Regions from separate parts of the Amycolatopsis thermoflava N1165 genome, predicted to be linked through region 3. Evidence: riboswitches for the same ligand, from Rfam matches in the RefSeq annotation. Region 3 holds a riboswitch; each other region holds the start of a gene.
What was found. Region 3 has a riboswitch for S-adenosylmethionine ahead of thrC (threonine synthase). Riboswitches for the same ligand answer to the same signal wherever they lie in the genome.
Positions count from the first base shown of each region.

Region 1: it holds a riboswitch for S-adenosylmethionine, as region 3 does, so the genes downstream of both, AMYTH_RS0134195 (methionine ABC transporter ATP-binding protein) here and thrC (threonine synthase) in region 3, are expected to answer to the same signal.
Region 2: it holds a riboswitch for S-adenosylmethionine, as region 3 does, so the genes downstream of both, AMYTH_RS0114045 (aminotransferase class V-fold PLP-dependent enzyme) here and thrC (threonine synthase) in region 3, are expected to answer to the same signal.

Region 1 is NZ_KI421511.1:6,874,522-6,876,776, forward strand. It holds gene rsmA (16S rRNA (adenine(1518)-N(6)/adenine(1519)-N(6))-dimethyltransferase RsmA) at 1-711, shown strand, start outside; SAM riboswitch class I at 777-868, shown strand; gene AMYTH_RS0134195 (methionine ABC transporter ATP-binding protein) at 1,056-2,069, shown strand; gene AMYTH_RS0134200 (DHA2 family efflux MFS transporter permease subunit) at 2,117-2,255, opposite strand, start outside.
Region 2 is NZ_KI421511.1:2,796,163-2,798,417, reverse strand. It holds gene AMYTH_RS0114050 (potassium/proton antiporter) at 1-660, shown strand, start outside; SAM riboswitch class IV at 707-821, shown strand; gene AMYTH_RS0114045 (aminotransferase class V-fold PLP-dependent enzyme) at 856-2,178, shown strand.
Region 3 is NZ_KI421511.1:3,846,996-3,849,250, reverse strand. It holds gene thrC (threonine synthase) at 1-1,096, opposite strand, end outside; SAM riboswitch class I at 1,110-1,242, opposite strand; gene holA (DNA polymerase III subunit delta) at 1,379-2,255, shown strand, end outside.

The DNA.
Region 1 (2,255 bases), 3.0 Mb from region 3:
GTCCTGGAAGTCGGTCCGGGCCTCGGCTCCCTGACCCTCGGCCTCCTGGACTCGGGCGCACGGGTCACCGCCGTCGAAATCGACCCGGTCCTCGGCGAGCGCCTGCCGGCCACGATCACCGAGCGCGCCCCCGAGGCCGCCGCCCGGTTCACCGTGCACATCCAGGACGCCCTCAAGCTCCAGCGCGCGGACCTGGCGCAGGAGCCCACGCACCTCGTGGCCAACCTGCCCTACAACGTCGCCGTCCCGGTGGTCCTGCACCTGCTCGCCGAGCTGCCGTCGCTGGCGCACGGCCTGGTGATGGTGCAGACGGAGGTCGCCGACCGGATGGCCGCGGGCCCCGGCAGCCGCATCTATGGCGTCCCGAGCGTGAAGCTCGCCTGGTACGGCCCGGCCCGCAAGGTCGCGCCCGTGCCGCGCGCGGTGTTCTGGCCGGTGCCGAACGTCGACTCCGCGCTCGTCGGCTTCGAGCGCGCCGCGGAACCGGTGTCGGACGCGGACCGGGACGAGGTCTTCGCCGTCGTCGACGCCGCCTTCGCCCAGCGTCGCAAGACCCTGCGCGCCGCGTTGTCGTCGTGGGCGGGCTCGGGGGAGAAGGCCGAGGCGATCCTCCGCGCGGCCGGCGTCGACCCTCGCGCGCGGGGCGAGCAACTGGGGGTAAGGGACTTCGCCAAGATCGCCAAGAGCAAGTCCTTACCACCGTTTGTGTGATCTCGCACCCTGATCCGGACCAGGGACTTGCCAAAAAGATGTGAAGTCCGTTCTACTCTTTGAGGTATCCATCCCGAGCGGCTGAGAGACCTGGCTCGCCGAAGCCGCAGCAACCACCCCACCCGGGCGCAGGTGCTAACGCCAGGACCGATGGAGGATTCCTGTGTACCGCACGATGCTCACGAGGCGCCGCGTCGTCGACGAATGTCGTCGCACGGTCTGCGCGTGTCGTCGCTGACCGCTTTCCCTTCACCACCATTTCCTGATTTCGCCTGACCGTCCTCTGTAGACGGTCTACTTGGTGTGCGGTCGGCGCGTTCGCGCCCGTTGTGCTGGAGCCATTCGTGATCACTGTCGAAAACCTGACCAAGTCCTTCCCCGGTGCCGCCAAGCCCGTCCACGCCCTGCGGGACGTGAGCGTCGAGGTGCCCGCCGGCGCCCTGTTCGGCGTCGTCGGCCCGGCCGGCTCCGGCAAGTCCACCCTGACCCGGTGCATCGCCCTGCAGGAGAAGCCCGACCGTGGCGTCGTGCGGCTGGACGGCCTGAACACCACCGGTCTCGACGGGCGGAAGCTGCGCGAGGTGCGCCGCCAGGTCGCGGTGCTGGACGCGCAGCCGGTGCTGCACGCCGAGCGCACCGTGGCGGGCAACGTCGCGGCCCCGCTGGAGCAGCTCGGCCTGGAGGGCCCGCAGCGGCGCAGCCGTGTCGGCCGCCTGCTCGACCTGGCCGGCCTGACCCAGCGCGCCGCGCTGCGCCCGAGTGAACTCACCCCGGGCCAGCGTCGCCGCGTCGCGCTCGCCCGGTCGCTGGCCGCGGGCCCGGCCGTGCTGCTCGCCGACGACCCGACCGCCGGTGTCGGCGCCGAGGAGACCGGCGCGGTGCTGACTGTCCTCGACCGCGCCCGCGCGGAGCTGGGCGTGACGGTGCTGCTGACCACCCAGGACGGTGCCGCGGTGCGGCGCGTCTGCGACGGGGTCGCGGTGCTGGAGGACGGGCGGCTCGTCGAGCAGGGCACCGTCCTGGAGTTGCTGGCGAACCCGGCCAGCAAGGTCGCGCAGAGCCTGCTGCCCCCGATCGACACGCCGCGCAGCCAGTCGTCGAGCTACGACCGGTCCGTCGACGTGGTGCTGATCGGCTTCGCGGCCGTCGGCGCGCTGCTGCCCGAGGCCTCCGCCCGGTTCGAGGTCGAGCTCGCCACCATCGGCGGCGGCCTGACCCGCGTCGGGGACACCCCGGTGGCCCGGTTCCGGGTCGGAGTCAACGGCAGCCAGGCCGACGCGGCGCTGGCGTGGATCGCCGACCGCGGCGCGCACGTCGTGCACCCGAAGGAAGGCCCGAAGAGCGTCGTCGCGGCCTGACCAGGCGCGAGAGGAGGGGCGTCCCGGCCGGGGCGCCCCTCCTCGTCTCACTTCCCCCGGACCAGGACCCCGACCGCGATCGCGCCTGCGGCCACGATCGCCGCGGCCCAGCCGTTCGCCACCGCGTAGCCGTGCACGGTCGCCGCGGGCAGGGCCAGCCCGGCGACCGAGGCGGTCGCGCTCGCG
Region 2 (2,255 bases), 1.1 Mb from region 3:
GGGTTGTTCGTGTTGCTGGGCCTGTTCGCCTCGCCCGAACGGCTGCTGGAGTCGATCGTGCCGGGCCTGATCGCCGCCGCGGTGGTGCTGGTGTTCGCGCGGCCGGTGTCGGTGCTGGTGTCGCAGCTGCCGTTCAAGGTGCCGCTGCGCGAGCAGGTGTTCCTGTCCTGGGCGGGGTTGCGCGGCGCGGTGCCGATCGTGCTGGCGATGATCCCGCTCTCCCACGCGATGCCCGGCGCGCAACGGCTCGTGGACGCGGTGTTCGTGCTGGTGATCGTGCTCACCCTGGTGCAGGGCCTCACGCTCGGCCCGCTGGCCCGGGTGCTGCGGCTGAAGGCGGACACCGAGCCGAAGGAGATCGAGGTCGACGCCGCGCCGCTGGACGAGCTGCAGGCCGAGCTGCTGCAGGTCAAGATCCAGCCCGGCTCGCGCCTGCACGGCGTGTACCTGTCGGAGCTGCGGCTGCCCGCCGGGGCGTCGCTGAGCCTGATCGTCCGCGACGGCCGCAGTTTCACCCCGCAGCGCACCGACCGGCTGCAGCGTGGCGACCAGATCCTGATCGTGAGCACCGAGTCCGCGCGGGAGGCCGCCGAGCGGCGCATCCGCGCGGTGGACCGGGCCGGTCCGCTGGCGCGCTGGAAGGGCGAGTCCGGCACCTGAGACCCGCTGGCGCGCGGCGGGGGCGATCGGTTACTGTGTCCGCGTAGGTCATGAGTGCCAGCGCCAAGCCCCGGCTCGCTGGCCGGCAACCCTCCTTCCGCGGTGGGGTGCCCCGGGTGAGGACCTGGCTCGTCGCGAGGTGCGGCGGGCAAGCGCGGACCCCCTGGCGGGTCCCTGGACCCGAGGAGCCTTTCGATGACTCTCGCTCTCGAACGCGTCACCACCCCCGCCGTCACCGCCGCCGCGGCCGTCCCGCTGGTCACCGGCGGGGAGCTGGACTACGCCAACCTCGACCACGCGGCCAGCGCCCCATGCCTGGAGGACGTGCGCCGCGCGGTGGACGAGTTCCTGCCGCACTACGCGAGCGTGCACCGCGGGGCCGGGTTCGCCTCGCAGGTGTCCACAAAGGTCTACGAGCGTACCCGGGACGTGCTGCGCCGGTTCGTCGGCGCCCGGTCCTCGGACGCGGTCGTGTTCACCCGCAACACCACCGACGCGCTGAACCTGCTGGCCCGCAGCGTGCCGCGGCACACGTCGGTGGTCCTGTTCGACACCGAGCACCACGCCGCGCTGCTGCCCTGGCGCGGCCCGAACGTGCGCCGGATCCCGCTGCCGAACACGCGGCTGGCCGCGGTGTCCGCTGTGGACAGTGCGCTGGCGGGGTGCCCGGAGGGGCCGCGGCTGGTGGTCGTCACCGGTGCGTCGAACGTGACCGGGGAACTGCTGCCGGTGGCGGAGATCGCGGCGGTGGCTCGCCGGCACGGCGCGCGCGTCGCGCTGGACGGCGCCCAGCTCGCCCCGCACCGGCCGATCTCGGTGCGGGAGCTGGACGTCGACTACGTGGTGCTGTCCGGGCACAAGCTGTACGCGCCGTTCGGCGCGGGCGCGCTGATCGGGCGCGGCGACTGGCTGCGCGCGGCGGATCCGTACCTGGCCGGTGGCGGGGCCACGAAGCTGGTGCGCCGCGACGGCGACGGTCTCGGGGTGGCGTGGCAGAGCGGGGTGGAGCGGCACGAGGCCGGTTCGCCCAACACCGTCGGCGTGTACGCGCTGGGCGTGGCGTGCGAGCAGCTGGCGGCGTCGTGGGACGCGGTGGCCGCGCACGAGCGGGAGCTGCTGGAGCGGCTGACGCGGGGTCTCGCCGCGGTGCCGGGGCTGGCGGAGCTGCGCCTGTTCGACGGCGCGGCGGAGCGGGTCGGCACGGTGAGCTTCGTGCTCGACGGGTTCGAGCCGGGCTGGGTGGCGGCGGTCCTGTCGGCCGAGTACGGCATCGGCGTCCGCGACGGCGCGTTCTGCGCGCACATCGCGGTGCGGCGGCTGGTGGAGCGCAGCGGCGGGGAGGGCCAGCAGGCGCTGCGGGTGAGCCTCGGCCTCGGCACCACGACCGAGCACGTCGACCGGCTGGTGACCGCGTTGCGGCAGATCGTCGCGCGGGGCGCGCGGTGGACGTACGGCGTGGTCGACGGCCGGTGGGCGCCGTGCCCGGACCCGCGGCCGCTGCCGGACTTCCTGCGCTGAGCGGCGGGTGGCTGCGGGAAATCGGTGCGACCGCCGCCGCGGGCAGGGAGCGCGCGGCCGCTGGGAGTCCGGCGTGC
Region 3 (2,255 bases):
CGACGGTGACGCCACCGGCGGTCTCGGTGAAGATGCCCTCGGTGCGGGCGAGCAGGCGGATGCCCTCGACGACCTCTTCGTCGGTCACGTCCTCGATCGCGCCGCCCGTGCGGCGAACCGTGTCGAGCACGTAGGGGCCGTCGGCCGGGTTGCCGATCGCGAGCGAGCGGGCGATGGTGTCCGGCTTGACCGGCTGCACGACGTCGTGACCGTTGCGGAACGCCGCGGAAACCGGCGAGCAGCCGGCCGCCTGCGCGCCGAACACCTTGTACGGGGTGTCCTCGACCAGGCCCAGCTTGGCGAACTCGCGGAAGCCCTTGTCCACCTTGGTCAGCTGGGAGCCCGAGGCGATCGGCACGACGATCTGCTCGGGGATCCGCCAGCCGAGCTGCTCGGCGACCTCGTAGGCGAGCGTCTTCGAGCCCTCGGAGTAGTACGGGCGGACGTTGACGTTCACGAACGCCCAGTTCTCGTGCTCGGCGGCCAGCTCGGTGGCCAGGCGGTTGACGTCGTCGTAGTTGCCGTCGACAGCGATCAGGTTGCCGTCGTAGACCGCGGTGGTCAGGACCTTGGCGCGCTCGAGCGAGGACGGGATGAGCACCACGGACTGCCAGCCTGCGCGGGCCGCGGCGGCGGCGACGGCGTTGGCCAGGTTGCCGGTGGAGGGGCAGGCCAGGGTGTCGAACCCGAACTCGCGAGCCGCGGCCAGTGCGACGGCGACGACGCGGTCCTTGAACGAGTGGGTGGGGTTGCCGGTGTCGTCCTTGACCCACAGGCTCTTCACACCGAGAGCCTTGGCGAGCCGGTCGGCCTTCACCAGCCTGGTACAGCCGGGCTCGGTGTTCGGGACCTCCTCGACGTTCGAAGGCACCGGCAGCAGCCGCTTGTAGCGCCAGATGTTGCGCGGGCCCGCCTCGATGTCCTCACGGCGGACGCGACCGAAGTCGTAGGCGACCTCCAGCGGCGAGAAGTCCTCGGCGGAGACGAACTCCGGGGCGAGGGGCTGGCGGTGGCCCTCTTCCTTGGAGACCAGTTCCACGGCCGGACCGAGGTCGACGGTGCGACGGGTGGTGGTCGAATCGAGGGCTGCAGTCATCGCGAGGTTCCTTTCCTCATCTGCCCCGCTGACGCGGGCCGGAATTGGCACCGTGATCGTCAGCTACCTCGCGGAATCGAGATGACAGGCTGACGCCGGTTGCCGGGGCTTCGTCGGGCCGTTCCCTCTGCCCCTCTGGATGAGCGGTATTCGGTTGTGGTGGCTGTCGCGCTCGCGCGATGCCTGGTTGACAACATACGGCACCACGCTCGGAGCACGCCATGCCCCTGCGGGTTTCATCACGCTCCGGAGCTGTCGGTGGCCCGTGGGAGGATCTGAACCGTGACCGCGCCGGCAACCACCTCCGCCCCCCTGCAGCTCGTGCTCGGTGAAGAGGAGCTGCTCGTCGAGCGCGCCGTCCGCGCCGCCCTGGAACAGGCGCGCCGGGAGGACGCGACGGCCGAGCTGACGAAGGTCCGGGTGTCCGATCTCACGCCGCCCGGCCTGGCCGAGCTGGTCAGCCCGTCGCTGTTCAGCGAGGGCCGGGTGATCGTGCTGGAAGGCGCGCAGGACATCGGCCAGGAGCTGGCCGACGCGGTGCTCGCCTACGCGAAGATGCCGGCCGACGGTGTCGTCCTGGTCGTCGTGCACACCGGTGGTGGCCGCAGCAAGGCGGCCAAGTCGCTGCCGGCGGCGCTGCGCAAGGCCGGCGCCCAGGTCACCGAATGCCCGAAGATCACCCGGCCGGCCGATCGGGAGTCGTTCGTCCGCAACGAGGTCCGGCAGGCCGGCGGCAAGATCGACCCGGCCGGGGTGGCTGCGCTGATCGATGCCGTCGGATCCGACCTGCGGGAGCTGGCCGCGGCGGCGTCGCAGCTGGTGGCCGACTCGGGCGGCCGGGTCGACGAGGAAGCCGTGCGCCGCTACCACCGGGGCCGCGCGGACGTGACGGGTTTCGCGGTGGCGGAGAAGGCCGTCGCGGGCGAGCGCGGCGCGGCGCTCGAAGCGATGCGGTGGGCGCTCCAGATCGGCGTGGCGCACGTCCTGATCGCCGACGCCCTCGCGGACGCCGTCCGCACGATCGCCCGCGTGTCGGCGGCGGGCCGCGGCAACCCGAACCAGATGGCCGGTGAGCTGGGCATGCCGCCGTGGAAGATCCGCAAGGCGCAGGGGCAGTCCCGCGGGTGGACGCAGGCCGGGCTGGCCGAGGCGATGGCCG